2 linked regions of the Methylorubrum populi genome follow. The main gene of each other region encodes a partner of the protein of the gene in region 2 in a complex. Links are inferred from orthologs where the notes say so. Each region holds a gene or a part of one and is shown on either strand. Other genes may lie near its edges. The genes, in order: metK and groL.

Region 1 (10,516 bases), 1.7 Mb from region 2 along the record:
TCAACGCCGTGGTGCCCCTGCCAGACCTGTTCGGCGGCCGGCAATCGGCGCGCACGATCCACTTCATCGTCACGAACCTGCTGGTGCTGTTCGTGATCGTCCACGTCCTGCTCGTCCTGCTCTCCGGCGTGGCCAACAACATGCGCAGCATGATCACCGGCTGGTTCGTGATCGAGCGCCGAAAGCTTCCCGCCGGATCGGGAGAGAGCCGATGAAACCCCGCTCCGAGAGATCCCGCCTGTCGATTCCGAAGCCCCATCGCCGCGGCTTTCTCACGGCCGCCGCGGGCCTGTTCGGCGTCTCGGCGCTCGGCGGCTGCGACCGCTTCGCCGCGAGCCCCACGGGGCAGCGGGCGCTGAAGGCCGGCGAGGATGCCAACCTGTTCGTGCAGCGCCTGCTGCTGACCCCGGCTTCCCTGGCCAAGGAATTTCCGGACTCGCAGATCTCGCCCTGGTTCAAGCCGAACGGCACGATCGACCCGCCGGACAGGGCCTACAAGGCGCTCGCCGCCAGGGGGTTCGACGGATTCAAGCTTCGCGTCGACGGCCTCGTCGAGCGGCCGCAGGATCTGAGCCTCGCCGACCTGCGGGCGCTGCCCGCCCGCACCCAGACGACGCGGCACGATTGCGTCGAGGGCTGGAGCGCCATCGGCAAGTGGACCGGCGTCCCGCTCTCGGAGGTGCTGCAGCGTGCCGGCCTCAAGCCGAACGCCCGCTACATCGTGTTCCACTGCGCCGACACGATGGAATACGCCGCAAGCGAGGAGCCCGACGAGCCCGAAGAGAAGCCGGCGGAGAAGTCCGCCAATCCGGGCATGGAGTCGCGCCCGGAGGGCGCGGAGAATCAGGCCACCGACTCGAAGGCCGCCGGTGACGAGGCCCCGGCGGACGCGGGCGAGGCGGCGCAGGGCACGCCGGTGCGCTACTACGAGAGCATCGATCTCACCGACGCCTACCACCCGCAGACGATCCTCGCCTACGATCTCAACGGCCGGGCTCTGCCGGTCTCGAACGGTGCCCCGTTGCGCCTGCGGGTCGAGCGCCAGCTCGGTTACAAGCAGGCCAAATACGTCATGCGGATCGAGGTGGCCGACAGCCTCAAGGGGATTGGCGACGGCAACGGCGGCTACTGGGAAGACCGCGGCTACGAGTGGTACGCGGGGATTTGAGAGGGAGCCTCGCCCGTCCTCCAGATTTGACAACGCCGCGCCGCTCACCCACTTCTGCGCGGCGCGAGAGCCGGCCCCCGACCGGTACGCTATCCGCGCCATCCCCAAAACCGTACCCGCGGTGAGGCTCTGGCGAGAGGCAGAGGTTCATGAAAGTCGTCGTCGTCGAGTCGCCGGCCAAGGCCAAGACGATCAACAAATACCTGGGGCGCGATTACGAGGTTCTGGCCTCCTTCGGCCATATCCGCGACCTGCCGGCCAAGGACGGCTCGGTCGATCCGGAGGCCGACTTCGCCATGGTCTGGGAGTTGGAGGATCGCGGCTCGAAGCGCGTGTCCGAGATCGCCAGGGCGATCAAGGGCGCCGAGAAGCTCATCCTCGCCACCGACCCGGATCGCGAGGGCGAGGCGATCTCCTGGCACGTCATTGAGGCGCTCTCCGCCCGCAAGGCGCTCAAGGGGATTCCCGTCGAGCGGGTGACCTTCAACGCCATCACCAAGGCGTCGGTCGATGCGGCGATGCGCAAGCCCCGCGAGATCGATCAGGCCCTGGTCGATGCCTATCTCGCGCGCCGGGCGCTGGACTATCTCGTCGGCTTCAATCTCTCGCCGGTGCTGTGGCGCAAGCTCCCCGGCGCCCGCTCGGCCGGCCGGGTGCAGTCGGTGGCCCTGCGCCTCGTGGTCGAGCGCGAGATGGAGATCGAGCGCTTCAAGCCCCGCGAGTACTGGTCGATCGTCGCCACGCTGGCGACGGAAGCCGGCGGCGTGTTCGAGGCCCGGCTCGTCGGCGCCGACGGCAAGCGCATCCAGCGCCTCGACGTCGGCAATGCCGAGGAGGCGGCGGCGTTCAAGCGCGACCTCGAACTCGCGACCTTCCAGGTGGCCTCCGTCGAGGCCAAGCCGGCCAAGCGCCACCCGCAGCCGCCCTTCACCACCTCGACGCTGCAGCAGGAGGCCTCGCGCAAGCTCGGCATGGCGCCGGCGCAGACCATGCGGGTCGCCCAGAAGCTCTACGAGGGCGTCGATGTCGGCGGCGAGACCGTCGGCATCATCACCTACATGCGAACCGACGGCGTCGACATGGCGCCCGAGGCGATCTCGGATGCCCGCCGGGTGATCGGCCGCGAGTTCGGCGACGACTACGTGCCGAACGCCCCGCGCAAATACTCGGTGAAGGCCAAGAACGCGCAGGAAGCGCACGAGGCCGTGCGCCCGACCGATATGGGCCGGCTCCCGAAGCAGGTCGCCCGCTATCTGGAGCCCGAGCAGGCCCGGCTCTACGAGCTGATCTGGACGCGCACGATCGCAAGTCAGATGGAATCGGCGGAGCTGGAGCGCACCACCGTCGAGGTCACCGCGAGCGTCGGCCCGCGGCGGATCGACCTGCGCGCCACCGGTCAGGTCGTGAAGTTCGACGGCTTCCTCGCTCTCTACCAAGAGGGCAAGGACGACGAGGAGGATGAGGATTCGAAGCGCCTGCCGGCGATGGCGGCGGGCGACCCGCTCAAGCGCGAGCGCATCGCCTCGACCCAGCACTTCACCGAGCCGCCGCCGCGCTACTCCGAGGCCAGCCTCGTCAAGCGGATGGAGGAGCTCGGCATTGGTCGGCCCTCGACCTACGCCGCGGTGCTGCAGACCCTGCGCGACCGCGAGTACGTCCGGATCGAGAAAAAGCGCCTCCAGCCGGAGGACAAGGGCCGCCTCGTCACCGGCTTCCTCGAGAGCTTCTTCAAGCGCTACGTCGAGTACGATTTCACCGCGAGCCTGGAGGAGCAGCTCGACCGGGTCTCGAATGCGGAGATCGACTGGCGCTCGGTGCTGCGCGACTTCTGGCGCGACTTCTCCGCCGCGATCGGCGGCACTAAGGAGCTACGCGTCGCCGAGGTGCTGGAGGCCCTCAACGGCCTGCTCGGGCCGCACATCTTCCCCGAGAAGGCGGATGGCGGCGATCCGCGGGCCTGCCCGACCTGCGGCTCGGGCCAGCTCTCGCTCAAGCTCGGCAAGTTCGGCGCCTTCATCGGCTGCTCGAACTATCCCGAGTGCAAGTACACCCGCCAGCTCTCGGCCTCCGGCGTCGAGGGTGAGGGCGACGGCTCCTCGTCCGAGGGCGGCCAGCCCGGCGTGCGCGTGCTCGGCGACGACCCGGCCACCGGCCTGCCGGTGACCCTGCGCGACGGCCGCTTCGGCCCCTTCGTGCAACTCGGCGAGGCCTCGTCGGAGAAGGGTGCGGAGAAGCCCAAGCGCTCCTCGCTGCCGAAGGGCATGACGCCGGGTAGCGTGACGCTGGAGATCGCCCTGCGCCTGCTCTCGCTGCCCCGCGAGGTGGCCAAGCACCCGGAGACCGGCGAGCCGATCCTGGCCAATCTCGGCCGCTTCGGACCCTACGTGCAGCACGGGAAGACCTACGCCAATCTCGGCAAGGACGACGACGTGCTGGAGATCGGCGCCAACCGCGCCATCGATCTCATCGTCGCCAAGGAGCAGGGCGGCGGGCGCGGGCGCCCCTCCTCCGATCCCGGCCGCGCGCTGGGCCCGCATCCGGACGGAGCCGCGCTCGTGGTCAAGGCCGGCAAGTACGGCCCCTATGTCAGCGACGGCTCGGTCAACGCGACGCTGCCGAAGACGATAAGTGCCGAGAGCCTGACGCTGGAACAGGCGATCGACCTCATCAACGCCAAGCGCGCCTCGGGCGGGGGCAAGAAGCCGGTCCGCAAGACGGCCACGCGCGCCCGCACGGCGGCGAAGGCGGCGGACGGAGCGGAGGCGAAGAAGCCCGCCGCGCGCAAGACGACCAGCAAGACGGCGACGAAGGCAGCGGCCAAGCCGGCGGCTGCCAAGAAGACGGCGTCGAAGACGAAGGCGAGCTGAGGCGCGCGGCTCTTCAACCCTCCCCCTCTGCGGGGGAGGGTGTCCGCGGAGCGGACGGGAGAGGGGCAGCGCGACGGGGCCGTACTCGGCGGGCCTCGGTCCAGCGGAAACGGCACTCCCCTCACCCGACCCCTTCCGGGGGACATCCTCTGCCGCCGAGGGAGAGGAACGCATCCGGCAAGGTATGCGTCGAAATCAGGCCGGGTCGACGCGCTCGAATGTGAGGTAGCTCGGCAGCCGACCGGCGGCGAGGGCCTTGGCCTCGTAGCGGGTGCCCGGCCAGCCGGGGAACGGCCGGCGCCAGTCGTCGGCGCTCTCGGCCGTCCAGCGCAGCTGCGGGCAGCGGGCGGCGCGGACCAGGGTCCAGCCGACATAATCGTCGATGTCGCTGGCGAAGCGGAAATGGCCGCCGGGGCGCAGCACCCGGGCGATCTCGGCGAGCGACGCGTCCGAGACGAAGCGGCGCTTGCGCTGGCGGCGCTTGGGCCAGGGATCGGGATAGAGCAGGTAGACGCGGGCGAGGCTCGCATCCGGCAGAGCGGCAAGCAGCGCTGTGGCGTCCTCGTCCCAGACGCGGACGTTGCGCAAGGCGCGCTCGTCCACCGCGCGCAGCAGCTTGACCACGCCGTTGACGAAGGGCTCGCAGCCGATGATGCCGGCCCGTGGATGAGCCTCAGCCTGAGCGGCGAGATGCTCGCCGCCGCCGAAGCCGATCTCCAGCCAGACCTCGTCGACCGGCACCGGAAACAGCGCCGGCGGATCCAGAAATTCGCCGCGCTCGGGCAGCGCGACGCGCAAGCGCGGCAGCGCTCCTTCGAGGCGCTGCTCCTGGCCCGGCCGGAGGCGCTTGCCCTTGCGGCGTCCGTAGAAGGCCCGTTCGGCCTCCGTGGTCCCGCCCGTCTCGGGAGGGATGTCGTCATCCCTCCCCATCATGGTTCGGGCTCAGAACGCCGACTTCAGCTTGCCGGCGAGATCCGTCTTCTCCCAGGAGAAGCCGCCGTCGGCGTCCGGCTCGCGGCCGAAATGGCCGTAGGCCGAGGTGCGGGCGTAGATCGGCTTGTTGAGCTGGAGCGCCGTGCGGATGCCGCGGGGCGAGAGGTCGAGGGCGTCCATCAGCACGCCCTCGAGCCGGGCCTCATCCACGGTGCCCGTGCCGTGCAGATCGACGTAGATCGACAGCGGCTTGGCCACGCCGATGGCGTAGGAGAGCTGGATCGTGGCGCGGCGGGCGAGGCCGGCGGCGACGACGTTCTTGGCCAGATAGCGGGCGGCGTAGGCGGCCGAACGGTCGACCTTGGTCGGGTCCTTGCCCGAGAAGGCACCACCGCCGTGGGGGGCCGCGCCACCGTAGGTGTCGACGATGATCTTGCGGCCGGTGAGGCCGGCATCGCCGTCGGGGCCGCCGATCACGAACTTGCCGGTCGGGTTGACGTGCCAGACGGTGCTCTCGTTGACCCAACCCTCCGGCAGGGCCTTGAGGATGTAGGGCTCGACGATGGCGCGCACGTCGGCCGAGTCGAGCGACTCGTCGAGATGCTGCGTCGAGAGCACGATCTGCGTCACCTCGACCGGGCGGCCGTCGGCGTAGCGCACGGTGACCTGGCTCTTGGCGTCGGGGCCGAGCTTGGCGGCGTCGCCCTGCTTGGCCTTGCGGGCGTCGGCGAGGTCCTTGAGGATCTTGTGGGCGTAGAAGATCGGGGCCGGCATCAGGGCCGGGGTCTCGTCGGCGGCGTAGCCGAACATGATGCCCTGATCGCCCGCGCCCTCGTCCTTGTTGCCGGCGGCGTCGACGCCCTGGGCGATGTCGGCGGACTGCGCGTGCAGGTGGATGGCGACGTCGTTGTTCTTCCAGTGGAAGCCGGACTGCTCGTAGCCGATGTCGCGCACGGCCTCACGGGTCAGTTCTTCCAGGTCCTTGAAGGTCACGGAATCGGGGCCGCGTACCTCGCCCGCGATCACCACGCGGTTCGTCGTCGTCAGCGTCTCGACGCCGAGGCGGGCCTCCGGCATCGCCGCGAGGTAGGCATCGACCACGGTGTCCGAGATCCGGTCACTCACCTTGTCGGGGTGGCCTTCGGAGACGGATTCGCTGGTGAAGAGATAGTCGGAACGAGGCATCATGCACCCCCGATTGTCGGGCGCGCCTCGTTTCGCAACGGCGCTTGACCCGGTCTCCAGAGGCGCGGCTTGTCGCATCGGTGTGTCGGACGGTCAAGCCGGAATGGCGAAATCGTCCGTTTTAACGAACGCTGCGGAATGGCTGTTGAGGCGCGCAGTCGGCGCGGCGCAAGTGTAAGGCGTCGGGGGCACGGTCTCGAGCCGATGCGCGAGGTTTGGAGCGTCAGGTCTTGAGTTCGCGGTTCAGGATTTCGACGGCGGCGGAAAGTTCGCGGCGCTGTTCCTCGCTGAACGTCTCGACGAACTGGCGAGCGAAGGCACGAGCGAGATCAGACCAGGGATCGGTAGTGTAAGAATGCTGTCCGTTGTCCGAAAAACCGCGCTCCATTTCCGGATCGGGATGGGGAATGCCATCGAGAAAATCGGATACCGGAGTATTGGTGAGACGACTTAGTATCGCCAGATGAATGGCGCTGATCCGGTTGACACCCTTCTCGTACTTCTGGAGCTGAGCGGCCGACATCCCGAAGCTGTCGGCAACGGCGCGTTGTGTCAGTTTCGAGCGTTTGCGCTGCTCAGCAATACGGCGCCCGAGAAGGACGTCGCGCTCATCGGTCTTTTGGCCTGCCATCTTCACTCTGCCCGCGCTCTATTGGGCGATGCTTCGGACGAAAACTTTCCTGTTGCAAGACCGGCATAAGCGGCAACGGCAACGACACGCACAATATGTCATTTGTTAATGGCGTGGCGTGTTGTCGCAGGAGACTTCAGGCGCGAAGAGTCCGGTGAACTGCAATCACAAGATAGAATTGAAGAGTGGCGTCCCCGGCAGGGCTCGAACCTGCGACCCCAGGTTTCATCCCACTTCGGCTTTCGCCGCCGCGCTGTGCGCGCGTTCGTGGTCTGGACTATCCCTTCACCCTGGGCCTTGAGCGAGGCCTTTAGGTGCCGCCCGTCTAGTCTCTACACCTTCCCTCGGCCCCTGCGGGGTTTCGGGCTTGGCTCGGGATCGGCAGGGCGCCGCAGCGCCGTAAGCTTTCCCCGAATTTGAGCGGATCCGCCGCGCGGTTTCCCTTCGCGGCGCCCAATTGTGGAGTTTAGGAAACCTGTGCTCTGTCCAGCTGAGCTACGGAGACGTCTGAGCAGGCTTAGCATCATCGCACGGGACCGCCAACCGCCGGGATCCCGCCGGAAGGGGGCCGCTGACGCGCTGCGGAAGCGGGGATCTTCGACCTGTGGCACCGGAGACTCACGAGGCGACAATCCGCGATTGTGCGGTTTCGTGGCCGCGACGTGCCGCGATCCCGGCACTTTTGGCGGGCCATCCTCGGCGGACGAGAGAGGCCGAGCGCGGGCGGTGACGATGGTGCGCGGTGATGGACCCAGCGGGCGTCGAACAGGCCGCCGCAGCGCTTCCGGCCTGGCTTGGCTCCTCGCGACCGCCTGTGGCTGGAGCGTCGGTTCCCACAGCGTTTCGGCGGCCCCGCGCGCCGAGGACACGTGCCGACCGGCGGCCGCGCGGGAGGATCGTCTCGCCGATGTCGGGCGCCGGGGCGAGCTGGTCCTCGCCTCCGGACGCCGGGCGGTGCTGTCCGGCCTGCGCTGGCCCGACGAGCCGACGCTCGATGCCGGTGCGCGGACCTGGCTCATGGCCTTCCGGGGTGTGCCCCTGGTGCTGACCGAGCGCGGTCCCGAGGATCGCTGGGGGCGCCGACGCGCCGACGGGATCGCGGGCGGGGCCGACGGTGGAGCCGAGCCGGTCGATCTCGCCGGGGGGCTGGTCGCGGCCGGGCTCGCCTACGCCGATCCCGGCGAGGCCGAAACGCTCTGCCGTCCGGCGCTCCGCACCCTCGAAGAGGCGCCCCGGGCGGCCGGGCTCGGCGTGTGGGCCGGCGGTTCGCTCGCCGCGACCGATGTGGCGGCCGTGAGTGCGCGTGCCGGACGTTTCGCGGTGATCGAGGGGCGCATCCTCCATGTCGGCGAGCGCTCGGCACGGACCTATCTCGACTTCGCCCGTCGGGGTGAGCAAGGCTTGACCGTAACGGTGCAGAAACGCACTTGGCGCACGCTGAGCGAACATGGTTTGTCGGCGGCCACGCTGAAGGGCCGCCTCGTGAGAATCCGCGGCATGATCGAGATCGGGCGGGGACCGCTCATCGATCTTGCCGGCATCGAAAGCATCGAGGTCGTCGAGGGGGAGCAGGCGCTGCGGCGCTAGAACGGCATGACGGGGGATCGGCAGCACGAATCAGGATGGCGGAGCGCGGACGGGCGCCGCCGGAGGCGAGGGGTCAGGGCGGGCGCGCAGGCCGGGACCCTGCTCGCGCTCGTGAGCCTTCTGGCCGCCTGCGCCGCAGACCAGACCGGGAGCGTGCTCACGCCGGCGGTGATCAAGGTGCCCGAGCAGGCGCCCAAGACGACGGGACGCGCCCGCTCGGACGAGTCGGATCACGCCAAGCTGGTGGCCTCCTTCGGTGGCGAGTACCGCGCGCCGGCCGCTCACCGGATGATCAGCGAGATCACCGATCGGCTGGTGCGCGCCAGCGATCGGCCGGAGGAGAGTTACGCGGTCACGCTACTCGACTCGCCCGTCGTCAACGCCTTCGCCCTGCCGAGCGGCCGGCTCTACGTCACCCGCGGCCTGCTGGCGCTGGCGAGCGACAGTTCGGAGGTTGCGGCGGTGCTCGCCCACGAGATCGCCCACGTGACCCTGCGCCACGCCACCGCCCGCAGCGAGATGGCGCTTCGCTCGCAGCTCGTGAGCCGCGTCGTGGCCGACGTGCTGAACGATCCGGTTACGGGAGCGCAGCTCGAGAACCAATCGAAGTTCACCCTCGCCCGCTTCTCCCGCGAGCAGGAGCTGGAGGCGGACACCAACGGCGTGCGCGTGCTGGCCCAGGCCGGCTACGATCCCTTCGGTGCCGGCCGCTTCCTCGACGCGCTCCAGCGCACCATGGCGCTCAAGTCCGGCAACGGCAGCGCGGCCGAGCCCGACATGCTGGCGACCCATCCGGCGACCGCCGAGCGCATCGCCCTCGTCACCCGCGCGGCCCGGCGCATCGGCGCCCCCGGTCTCGGCGCCGACGACCGCGCCCCCTACCTCGCGGCGATCGACGGGCTCGCCTACGGCGACAATCCCGGCGAGGGCCTCGTCCGTGGGCGCCGCTTCCTGCATCCGGGCTTAGGCATCGCCTTCGAGGTGCCGGATGCCTTCGCCATCGAGAACACCCGCAACGCCGTGCTCGGCACGACGCAGGAGGGGAGCCGCCGCCTGCTGTTCGATCAGGTCGAGGCCAGCGGCGACCGCAGCCTCGAGGACGTGCTGCGTGCGACCTGGAACGACGCCATCGAGGCCGGCTCGGTCGAGAACCGCATCATCGGCGGGCGCTCCGCCGTCACGGCGCTCTCGCGCGGCAAGGACTGGACCTTCCGCCTCGCCGCGATCCGCATGGGCGAGACCACCTACCGCATGATCATGGCGGCCAAGGGCGCGACCGACCCTGAGCCGGCCTTCCGGCGCTGGTTGGAGAGCCTGCGCCCGATCGAGCCGGAGGAGGCCGCCGCCCTCAAGCCGGCGCATCTGCGGATCGTCGCCGCCGCTCCCGGCGACACCGTCGAGGGTCTGGCCCGCCGCATGAGCGTGCCCGACCGCGCGGTCGACCGCTTCCTCGTGCTCAACGGCCTGCAGCGCGGCGCGGCGGTGAAGCCCGGACAGGGCTACAAGCTCGTAGTGGAGTGAGGTTGCGGTCCGCCGCACTTGCGCCTCCCGGGAACGGCGCCTAGGCCGATGCCTCGCCGCAACGGGTCCGACGTGAAGCCCTCCGATCTCTCTGCCGACACCGCCGTCGCGGTCGTGTTCTTCCGTCCCTCGGCCGAGCAGGTCGCGCGGATCGTCGAGCGCTTCGCCGGGCGCATGCCCGTTCTCGTCTACGACAACGGCGGGATCCCGCCCGACGCCCTGGCCCGGCTGGAGCGCGCGGAGGGACTCACCCGCCTCGGCGAGGGGCGCAATCGCGGCATCGCCGCCGCCCTCAACGCGCTGGCCGAGGCGGCGATCGCGGCGGGCGTCTCCCGCCTGTTCCTGCTCGACCAGGATGCCGACACGAGTGTTGAGACGGCGCGGGCCCTCGGCCACGCCCTCGACCGGGCCGCGGAGACGGCCCCGCCCCCGGCTCTCGTCGGGCCGGCGCCCGCGCCGAACCCCGGCCACAAGGCGCCCGTCTACCCGTCGCGTCCCGGCGTGCCACCCCGCGGAAGCTTGAGGCCGGTGGAGTTCCTGGTCACCTCCGGTTCACTCGTGGATCTCGCCGCCTTCGCGCAAGTCGGCCCGTTCCGTGACGACTTCTTCATCGATGCGGTCGAT
Region 2 (10,584 bases):
CGGCGAGCGCCTCGACGGCCGCCGCGTCGGCGAGGCCCGGCAGGATCAGGGTCGCGACCTGCTCCTGCACCGGCAGCACCTTGAAGGTCACCTCCGTCAGCAGGCCGAGCGTGCCCCACGACCCGGCCATCAGCTTCACGAGGTCGAGACCGGTGACGTTCTTCATCACCCGTCCGCCGGACTTGATCGGCTGGCCGCGGCCGTTGACGAAGCGCACGCCGATCAGGCTGTCGCGGGCCGCACCCGCATTGATGCGGCGGGGCCCGGAATTGTTGGCCGCCGCCACCGCGCCGAAGGTCGGCTCGCCAGTCGAGCCGAGGAGCGGGCGGTGATCCATCGGCTCGAAGGGCAGCATCTGCCCACGCTCGGCCAGCAGCGCCTCCACCTCGGCGAGCGGCGTGCCGGCGCGGGCGGCGACCACCATCTCGGCCGGCTCGTAGAGGGTGATGCCGGTGAGCCCGGTCGCGGAGAGCGTCGCCTCGTCTTGGGGCGGACGGCCGAACGTCGCCTTGGTGCCGCCGCCGACGAGCCGCAGCGGTTCCGAGCGGCCCGCAGCCTGCGCGACGATGGCGGCCGCCTCCTGCTCGCTGGCCGGCGCGTATGAGGTCATCGTTTCCGTCCCGTGGGGTTTCTTATGGTCGTTTCGCAAGAATGTCCGGACTCAAACCCCGATCGGACGAGCCTGGCAAGACGGGCTTCATACACGCCTCAACGGGCCGGCGCGGGGAGCCGTTTCGGAAAACGCTCCCGCGCCACCGTGCGCAGCCCCGCAATGTCGAGAAACCAGACGAGCGGGCCGTAGACCAACACCCCGACCACGACGCAGACCGGCAGCGCCAGCGCCGGCTCCAGGCCTCGGAACGGCAGGATGCCCAGGACCATCGCGAGGCAGGCGGCCGCGGTCAGGGCGATGTCGCGAGTGGGCAGGCGCAGGCGCTCGGTCCCGGTCAGCGCCCGCAGGCCGAGCACCACGACCGCTGCGGCGAGACCCAGGGTCTGCGCGACGGCGACGCCCTGCGGTCCGATCCATCGCGGCAGGAGGACGAGACCGAGACCGTTGACGGCCAGGCCGGCCATGGCGGCGGAGACGACCGGGCCGGTCCGGCGCCGGATCTGGAAAACGGGGTTGAGCGCGAAGTTCATGATCGAGAGGCACAACAGCCCCGGGATCAGCAGGTCGGTATAGTCGGCGAACGGACCGCGGAACTCCTCCGGCACGATCAGCGCCTGCAGGGCCGGCGTCACCGCCCAGTAGCCGGCGGCGCAGGGCAGGAGAAGAGCCACCACGATGGCGATGTTGCGCGAGACCTGGGTCTCGGCGGCTTCGCGGCCGTGATGCTCCTCCGCCTGCACGGCGATCTGGAACAGCAGCAGGTCGAGCGCCGCGCCGAGCGTCGAGAAGGCCCGCGAGCCGAGATCGGCGGCGAGGGCGAAGTAGCCGGCCTCGGCAAAGCCCGCGGTCCCGGCGATGGCGGCGCGGTTGAGGAAGGGCATGAGCTGGTAGACCGCATTGGCGGCGATCAGGGGCAGGGCATAGGCCGCGAACAGGCGCAGGGTCTCCCGTATCCGTTCGCGGGGCAGGGCGGAGGCCTGGCCGAGCGCCTTGTCGCCGAGGACCTTGCGCATCGGGATCACTGCCAGGAACTGGCTCGTTCCGCCCGCGATCAGCACCCAGACCGGCTGCGGAAACAGCCACGCCGTGCCCGCCATCAGCACGAAGGCCAGGACGTTCTTCCACACCACGAGCCGGAGATAGGCGCCGCCGATGAAGCGGGCGCGGGCAAGCGCCGCGTGGTAGTCGAACAACCCGATGCCGATCGCCGCGACCATGGTGCCGGCCGTCATCACCAGCCGGCCCTGGGGGGTCGGATCGACAGCGATCCCGAGGCCGGCGCAGAGAGCGGCGGCGGCGAACAGCGCGAGCGCGACGGCGCCGTAGCCCCGGTCGAGCCCGCGCCGGATCCACGGCTCGGCCTCGCGCACCCGCGCCGAGTAGAACCGCGTCGCTGAGAGCCGCAGCCACTCGAACAGGAGCGTGTTGAGCACGACCGCACCGGCCGTGGCCAGGGCGAAGCGGCCGAAATCGGCCGGCCCCAGCATCCGGGCGATAGCGATGCCGAGGACGAAGTTGAGCCCGGCATTGAGGACGAAGGCGGCGATGACGGCCATGGGACGGGATACGCTGCTCGCTCAGCCTGGAGCCTGTCGGCGAAATTCGCAGCTAGCCGCCAACAAAGCCTGAATTGTGGGGCGATCGCGCCACCACCGTTCCGGTCCGCATGCGGACCGAGGCTTGCCGCGCCCCGCCGCGGCGTGCGCGGCGGCAACGGGTCGAAGCCCGAACCATGCTATGAGCCCGCGGCCCGAAGCCGAGACTCGCGATGTCTGTCGATCTGCCCTTCATCACGAAGGTGTTCGCCGCGCTGTTCGCCATCATGAACCCGATCGCGAACGTGCCGGTCTTCCTCTCCCTCACCGAGGGCGCCTCCGATGCGGTGCGGCGGCGGGTTGCCGTCACCGCATCGGTCGGGACCACGATCGGCTGCTTCGTCTCGCTGGTGGGCGGGCAGGCCGTCCTGGATGCCTTCGGGCTCAGCGTCGACGATTTCCGCTTGGCGGGCGGGCTGATCGTCCTGACGATCGCGCTCTCCATGCTGCAGGGCTCGTCGAGCCGAACGCATGAGCGCGATCCCAAGGAGAAGCAGGAGGCGATCGATGCGCAGAGCGTCGCCATCTATCCTCTGACAATCCCCCTGCTCGTCGGTCCGGGGACGATCGCCACGCTCATCGTGTTCGGGCACACCGCCGAGACCCAGGGGAAGTGGCTGGACGTCGCGATCGGCCTCGGCGGCTTTCTCGTCCTCCTGGCCGTCGCGCTGCTCTCCGCCCCCTGGCTCGGCCGCCACCTGTCGGCGACGGCAACGGCGATCACGCGCCGCCTGATGGGCATGATCCTGGCCGCCGTCGCGATGGAGATGATCGTGACGAGCCTGCGAAACCTGTTCCCCGGCCTCAGCCAATGAGGCGCAGGATGCCTCCCCGACGCGGGCGTCCCATGACGGGGTGCTACAGCCAGCCCCGCCTGCGGAAGTACAGCAGCGGCGCGATCGCCGAGATCACGATCAGCGCGAGACCGTAGGGGTAGCCGTAAACCCAATCGAGTTCAGGCATGTGCTTGAAGTTCATGCCGTAGATCGAGGCGACCAGCGTCGGCGGCACGCCGACCACCGACACGACGGTGAGGACGCGGAAGGCGTTGTTCTGCTCGATGTTGATGAGCCCGAGCGTGGCGTCGAGCAGGAACTGGACGGTCTCGGAGAGCCGTGTCTCGAACTCGTCGATCGAGGCGATGTCGCCCGCCAGGGTGTCGAAGCGGGGCAGGTCGCCCTCGCCGAGCCCCTGTTGGCACTCGCTCTTGGCGAAGGCGATGATGCGCCCGAGCCCGAGCAGGCTGGCACGGACCTTGGCCAGCGACTTGCCGTGACGCCCGACCGAGCGCAGCAGGCGGCGCAACGCCAGGTCGCGGCGCTTGGGAGCGGTGGTATCGCCCTTCCGCGCACCGGGGCGCGCACCGGCATCGAAGTCGAAGATGCGGGTGGACAGGCTGTCGAGGTCGGCCGACATCTCCTCCAGCAGGTCGGCGAGGTTGTCGACCAGTTCCTCGACGACGAGCAGGAACATCCGCGTGCTGGTGCTGCCGTCGCCATCCCCGTCATCCACACGCTTGCGCACTGCCGCGAAGGCCCGCATCTCGTGGAAGCGCACCGTGACGAGGTGATCGGCGGTCAGCAGGAAGCCCAGCGGCTTCAGGCTGAAATCCGAGCGGTCGAAGGTCACCATCGGCGTCGAGAGCGAGAGGCCGTCGCGGTTGCGGCGCAGGCGGCTCGACGATTCCACCTCGCTGAGCGCGGCGCGCGACGGGATGCGGATGCCGGTTTTCCGCTCCACCTGCGCCGCCTCTTCCGCGGTCGGATCGTTCAGATCGATCCAGAGAGCGTGATCGGGCAGGCTCGCGCCGCCCGCCGCGCCGCCGTGCTCGACCGCACCGTTGGCCCCGTGCAGGCTCATCATGGGGAGAGATCGTCCCTCTCGCGCGGGATGCGCGGATAAATTCCTGCAGAAACGCCGCAGCGGCGAAGAAGCTGCGCCTTGACTCGAAATCGGCCGGCGCCTATCTCGCGACCGTCGTTAGCACTCACGTGTTTAGAGTGCTAACAATCAGGTGGAGCGCGGTCGCCCCGGCCGCATCAAGACCAACCGCCATTTCGAAGCAAGAGGGCAGCTCATGAAGTTCCGTCCGCTGCACGACCGCGTCGTCGTCCGTCGCATCGAGAGCGAAGAGAAGACGAAGGGCGGCATCATCATCCCGGATACCGCCAAGGAGAAGCCGCAGGAGGGCGAGATCGTCGCCGTCGGCCCCGGCGCCCGCGACGAGCAGGGCCGCGTCAACGCCCTCGACGTGAAGGTCGGTGACCGCGTGCTGTTCGGCAAGTGGTCCGGCACCGAGGTCAAGATCGACGGCCAGGATCTCCTCATCATGAAGGAATCCGACATCATGGGCGTCGTCGCCGCCTAAGGCAGCCGCCCTTATCCACCGCCCTTCGAGGCCGCGTCTCGCAGGCTTCAGGGCTTTCCGACACTCTCATCTGAGGCAGGTACTCACATGGCAGCGAAAGACGTTCGTTTCTCCGCCGACGCTCGCGACAAGATGCTGCGCGGCGTCGACATCCTCGCGGATGCCGTCAAGGTCACCCTCGGCCCCAAGGGCCGCAACGTCGTCATCGAGAAGAGCTTCGGCGCGCCCCGTATCACCAAGGACGGTGTGACGGTCGCCAAGGAGATCGAGCTCGCCGACAAGTTCGAGAACATGGGCGCCCAGATGGTGCGCGAAGTGGCCTCGAAGACCAACGACATCGCCGGTGACGGCACCACCACCGCCACCGTGCTGGCCCAGGCGATCGTCCGCGAGGGCGCCAAGTTCGTCGCCGCCGGCATCAACCCGATGGACCTGAAGCGCGGCATCGACCTCGCGACCCAGGCCGCCGTGAAGGACATCACCGCCCGCGCCAAGAAGGTCGCCTCCTCCGAAGAGGTCGCCCAGGTCGGCACGATCTCCGCCAACGGCGACAAGGAGATCGGCGAGATGATCGCCCACGCCATGCAGAAGGTGGGCAACGAGGGCGTCATCACCGTCGAGGAGGCCAAGACGGCCGAGACCGAGCTCGACGTCGTCGAGGGCATGCAGTTCGACCGCGGCTACCTCTCCCCGTACTTCGTCACGAACGCGGAGAAGATGGTCGCCGAGCTCGAGGATCCCTACATCCTCATCCACGAGAAGAAGCTCTCCTCGCTGCAGCCGATGCTGCCGGTGCTCGAGGCCGTGGTGCAGACCGGCAAGCCGCTGCTCATCATCGCCGAGGACATCGAGGGCGAGGCGCTCGCCACGCTCGTCGTGAACAAGCTGCGCGGCGGCCTGAAGGTCGCGGCGGTGAAGGCTCCGGGCTTCGGCGATCGCCGCAAGGCGATGCTCGAGGACATCGCGATCCTCACCAAGGGCCAGACCATTTCCGAGGATCTCGGCATCAAGCTCGAGAACGTCGCCCTGCCGATGCTCGGCCGCGCCAAGCGCGTCCGCATCGAGAAGGAGAACACCACGATCATCGACGGTCTCGGCGAGAAGGCCGACATCGAGGCCCGCGTCGGCCAGATCAAGGCGCAGATCGAGGAGACCACCTCGGACTACGACCGTGAGAAGCTCCAGGAGCGTCTCGCCAAGCTCGCGGGCGGCGTCGCGGTGATCCGCGTCGGCGGCGCGACCGAGGTCGAGGTCAAGGAGAAGAAGGACCGCGTGGACGACGCGCTCAACGCCACCCGCGCCGCGGTGGAAGAGGGCATCGTCCCCGGCGGCGGCACGGCTCTGCTCCGCGCCAAGAAGGCGGTCGCCGAGCTGAAGTCCGACGTTCCGGATGTCCAGGCCGGCATCAAGATCGTGCTCAAGGCGCTTGAGGCCCCGATCCGTCAGATCGCCCAGAACGCGGGCGTCGAGGGTTCGATCGTCGTCGGCAAGATCACCGACAACACGGGCTCCGAGACCTACGGCTTCAACGCCCAGACCGAAGAGTACGTCGACATGATCCAGTCGGGCATCGTCGACCCGGCCAAGGTCGTGCGCACCGCCCTCCAGGACGCGGCCTCCGTCGCCGGCCTGCTGGTGACCACGGAAGCCATGGTCGCCGACGCGCCGAAGAAGGACAGCCCGGCCCCGGCGATGCCCGGCGGTGGCATGGGCGGCATGGACTTCTAAGTCCACGCACCCGATCGAAGACGGAGAAGGGGTCGCCGCGAGGCGGCCCCTTTCTCTTTGACTTGCCCTAAGATTACGGAGCGGCCTGCCGGCTGTGAGCGGCCCCTCCCCAAGAAATGCAGACGAACTGTATCCTATGCGATAGCCGCCGACCCCGTGTCTGGGCAGCCTCGCCTCATCAAGGGTCTGATGTCTGCAAACGCCGTGACGGATCGTACACCTGCCCCATCCCCTCCCTACATTCATATCCGCGAGGAAATGCTCGGCCTGATGCGGGCACTGACGGAGGGAATGCGGATCGATAGCCTGATGGCCGATCAACTCTCTCAGATTTCCGATCGGGCCCGGCTCTGCGGAGAGCTGGAAATGGCCGACGGACTCCTCGACGTGACGCGCCAGCACCGGGTGGCGGTGCTGGAGGGACAGGGCCGGCTCGCCGCCCTCGAAGCCCGTTACGCGGTCTTGTTCCCCGACGAGTCGTAGAGCGCCGCGGGCATCGGTTCGACAGGAGGCAACGGCCGTCGGAAAAGCCATCCAGGAACGAAGCGCGACAGCCGGGCGGCGGCGACGGTGCGCACCCCGATCACGCGGAAACCCTCTCAGCCCTTCTTTTTCTTGCCCTTCCGCTCCTTCGAATCCTTGTCCTTGCCCTTCTTCTCGCGGCCTTCCTTGGCGGCCGGCGCGTCGTGGTCCTTGCCGTCCCACACCGCAGCGAAGGGGCGGCTGGCCAGCGCGCGCTCCGGAAGCGGCTCGGCGGCGCGGGCCTTCGCCGCCGCGTCCTCGACCCGGGTCTCGCCCTTTCGGAACGGTGCGTCACCGGCGGCGAGGGCGGAGAGGCGGTGGCGATGCCAACCCGGTGTCGCAGTCTTCAGCGAGGGGTGGTGTGGGTCGAGACGGGTCACAAGTCCCTTCACCTCCGCCTCGGACATGCCGTCGGCGATCAGGGCGAAGCTCTCGTTGCCCAGGATCTCACGGATCATGCGCAGCGATGCCACCCGCAGACCCCGCGCCTTGAGCTGCTTCACGACGAGGGTGCGGGCGGCCCTGGGAATCTCGGAGCGGATGTCGGGAAACGCTTCCGGGGCGGAGGCCATCGCCTGCAACACCGCGTAGCCATCGACATCAAGGGCCATGGAGGATTTCCTTCACTTCCGCGACGAGCGGAATCAGCACGTTGGGGACATGGGCGCCGTACTTGGCGGAGAAGGTCGGCGGCGCACCGTCGGCGGGAACCAGCGCGTCGGCCAGTGCAGCCGCCTGGGGAATGCGGGTCTCCAGCAGATGGAAGCCGGCATCCTCGGCCCGCGCTTCCGTCTGGAGCCGGGCCAGGGTGCGCTGATGCTGTCGGACCTGAGCCTGGAAGCGGGTGACGAGAACGTAAGGTGCGCTCCTCGGGGCGATGTGGCTCGCCTGCCGGCCGGAGCGCCGCCAGATCGTCTCGACGAAGGCGTTCAGACCGTAGGTCGAGAGGAAATCGGGGATCGAGGTGACGAGCACGAGGTCGGCGGCCCGCACCGCCACCTCGGTCATCGGCGAGATCCCCGGCGCGCAATCGAAGAAGATGTAGTCGTACTTCTCGGCAAGCGGCGCGAAATCCTCCTGGAAGATCGACCACAGCTTCTCGTCGATGGCGTGCATCGAGAACTTCCGCTCGGTCAGCTCGTAGAGGATCTCCCGTTCGACGAGGCGCAGGTGCGGGCCCGAGGGCAGCAGGGAGAGTGAGAGCGGCGCGTTCTTGTGGACGGTCAGGCTGACGCCGGGCTGGATCCGGGCGGAGAGATCCGGCCTATGGCGGGTGATGAGCTTGAGCGCGAGATAAGCCTCCAGGGTGCGCCCGCGGACGATCATCTCGCCGAGCAGCCTGTCGCCCGCGAGGCAGACCGATACGCTCGCCTGCGGATCGAGATCGACCACGAGCACCCGCGCCCCGTCGGCCGCCAGCGCCTCGGCAAGCATGACCACGGTGGTGGTCTTGCCGACCCCGCCCTTCATGTTCGCCACCGCGATCAGCTTGCCGCCCACCGAGATCCCCTCACAAACGATCCCCACCTCCGGACCCGCTCCGTCCGCAAGCCGAGCCGTTCGACGGCACTCTAGCGCATCGAACCTTGTCGGTGGCCGACTGCGCCTTTCGGCAGAGTGCTGACTGTCACCCGGCGGCTGGCCCGCCAGCGGCGGAGCGCGAGGGCCGATCCGCGACCGCCGCGGACCGGATACGCTATCGTGATCGCGGACATGGGCGGAACACGGCGCGCATAATCCTATTTTGCGAAGCGCCCACGACATCCGCCCTCCGGCGGAGCCCCTTCGACCCGAGGTTCTTCGCTGTGATTTTCCCGACCACCACGGCCTTCTACGGCGCGATCCTGGGCCTGATCTATGCCGGCCTGTCCGGCTGGGTGATCGGCGGCCGGCTCACCGGCAGCGTCCTGTTCGGCAACGGCGGGCAGGACACCCTGCAGCGCCGCATCCGCTCGCACGGCAACTTTCAGGAATACGTGCCGCTCACCGTGCTGCTGATTGCGCTCTACGAGGCGGGCGGCGGCTCCCATGCCTGGGTCAAGGGCCTGCTGATCGTGCTCGTGATCGCGCGCATCCTGCACCCAATCGGAATGTTCGCGCCGACCAACTCGCCCCGGCAGTTCGCCTGCCGCGGCGGCGGCATCCTCGCGACCATCGCCGTCATGACGATCGCCGCGATCCTGCTGCTCCTGCGCGCCGGCTGATCGCCGCTACGGCGCGGCGGCGATGCGCGGTGCCGGGTCTCGCGCGAGCGGCGTCGCCCCCTTGCGTTCGAGCGTCGCGACGGAGAGCGGCTGACCGCGCCCGCGTAGGGAATGCGTGCCGAGCGGCCTGACGATGACCCCCTCGGGCAGCCGCGGCAGCCGCTTCAGAAGATCCTCGGAGATCAGGGTATCGACGCCGAGCGGGCGGCACAGGGCCTCGACGCGGGCCACCACGTTCACGGCATCGCCGAAATAGGCGATCTTGTGCCGGTCCACTCCGACTTCCGCGGTGATCACCCGGCCGCCATGCAGGCCTGCACGCAGCCGCGGAACCGTGCCGAAACGCGCCTCCCACGCTTCGGCCTCCGCCTCGATCCGCTCGCGCACGGCGAACAGGCACTCGACGCAGCGCGCATCCTTCAGACCGCGCTCCATCGGCCAGGTGATCATGGCGAGGTCGCCGATATAGTCGTCGGTCGAGCCGTAGAACCGGCGCACGGGCTCGGCGAGGGTGGCGAAGACGGCGCTGAGATATTCCTGCGCCCGCAGATCGCCATGGGTTTCGGCGAAGGCGGTGGACCCGACGACGTCGAGGAACAGGAAGATGCGCTCCTCCTCAACCGGACGGTGGTAGCGCCCGACGAGGAAGTTGATGAAGACCTCGCCGCCGATCAGATCACGCATGCGGATGACGAAGACGAGCAGCGCCGAGACGGCGAGCGCGTAGGCCAGCACCCGCGGCGTGGTGCGCACCGCCTCCTCCAGACTGTCGCCGGTCAGACCGAGCAGCCAGACGACGAAGCCGCCGAGGGCGTTCCCGACGACGATCATCGCAACGTAGGAGAGTTCTGCCGCCACGACGTACAGCCCGGCGGGCAGGCGGCGGATGCGCGACTGGACGCCGGCCAGCAGCACGCCCCGGTCGAAGGCCAGCGCCGAGATACCGACGCACAGGCCGTAGGTGAAGCCCGCCAGGGGGGTCGCGCCACCGGCGAAGATGACGTTGTAGAGCAGCCCCGCCCCGCCCGAGGCGAGGAGGATGAGGAGCCAGAACCAGCGATGGTGCGGCAGCATCAGTTCGGGCTCCGGCAGCCGTCGGAGGAAGTGCCCGGCCCGTCCACGGCGGCCCAGAGGCCATGCGTGACACGGTCGAGCAGGCGGGTCGACACGGGGGCTCCTTCCGTCGCCGATCAGGAGGTAGGGGAAAACCTCTGATCCTCTTCGGGCTGCCGAAGGCTCATGCCTGCAACGTGGCGCGAATGTGGCGCATGGCCGCGTATAGCGCCTCGGCTGGGCCAGAATTTTTTCGAGCCCGTGACGCGACGCAAGGGATTAGGCGCCCTCCGGGAAGGCGAGAAAGCCTATTCGCCGACCCCGAACAACTTTTCGAGAAAGTTCCGGTCGTCCCGGCTCGGCCCCCGCTCCCGGCCGACGGGGCGCGGGGGAAGGGCGGAGGCGGTCTGCTCCGGTTCGCCGAGCAATGCGCCGATCAGGCCGCCGGGGCCGGAGTCGCGCTCGGGCGGCGCCTCGGGCCGCGGCGCGCGCCAGCGGTTG

Evidence for each region.
Region 1: the proteins of groL (region 2) and metK are in contact, whole or in part, in a cryo-EM structure (PDB 8P4O), measured with the Escherichia coli proteins. The link is inferred for Methylorubrum populi from one-to-one orthologs.

What each region holds. Positions count from the first base shown.
Region 1 is NZ_AP014809.1:3,875,083-3,885,598, reverse strand. The notes cover bases 4,066-6,981. They hold metK (methionine adenosyltransferase), read right to left. Parts: upstream 6,154-6,981; coding sequence 4,978-6,153; downstream 4,066-4,977. Other genes in these bases: MPPM_RS17925 (helix-turn-helix domain-containing protein), read right to left, coding at 6,377-6,784; trmB (tRNA (guanine(46)-N(7))-methyltransferase TrmB), read right to left, coding at 4,231-4,968. Also shown: MPPM_RS17950 (cytochrome b/b6 domain-containing protein), read left to right, coding at 1-215; MPPM_RS17945 (molybdopterin-dependent oxidoreductase), read left to right, coding at 212-1,168; topA (type I DNA topoisomerase), read left to right, coding at 1,318-4,035; MPPM_RS17920 (DNA-binding protein), read left to right, coding at 7,517-8,371; MPPM_RS17915 (M48 family metalloprotease), read left to right, coding at 8,378-9,892; MPPM_RS17910 (glycosyltransferase family protein), read left to right, coding at 9,965-10,516. UniProt on the Escherichia coli protein: Catalyzes the formation of S-adenosylmethionine (AdoMet) from methionine and ATP.
Region 2 is NZ_AP014809.1:5,589,329-5,599,912, reverse strand. What follows is about bases 4,000-6,983. They hold groL (chaperonin GroEL), read left to right. Parts: upstream 4,000-4,663; coding sequence 4,664-6,304; downstream 6,305-6,983. Other genes in these bases: MPPM_RS26040 (hypothetical protein), read right to left, coding at 6,904-6,983; groES (co-chaperone GroES), read left to right, coding at 4,286-4,576; MPPM_RS26060 (magnesium transporter CorA family protein), read right to left, coding at 4,000-4,071. Also shown: glycolate oxidase subunit GlcE, read right to left, coding at 1-610; MPPM_RS26070 (lipopolysaccharide biosynthesis protein), read right to left, coding at 709-2,169; MPPM_RS26065 (MarC family protein), read left to right, coding at 2,382-3,023; more of MPPM_RS26060, read right to left, coding at 3,067-3,999; more of MPPM_RS26040, read right to left, coding at 6,984-7,437; MPPM_RS26035 (AAA family ATPase), read right to left, coding at 7,427-8,326; MPPM_RS26030 (MAPEG family protein), read left to right, coding at 8,632-9,030; MPPM_RS26025 (adenylate/guanylate cyclase domain-containing protein), read right to left, coding at 9,037-10,104; MPPM_RS26020 (transglycosylase domain-containing protein), read right to left, coding at 10,392-10,584.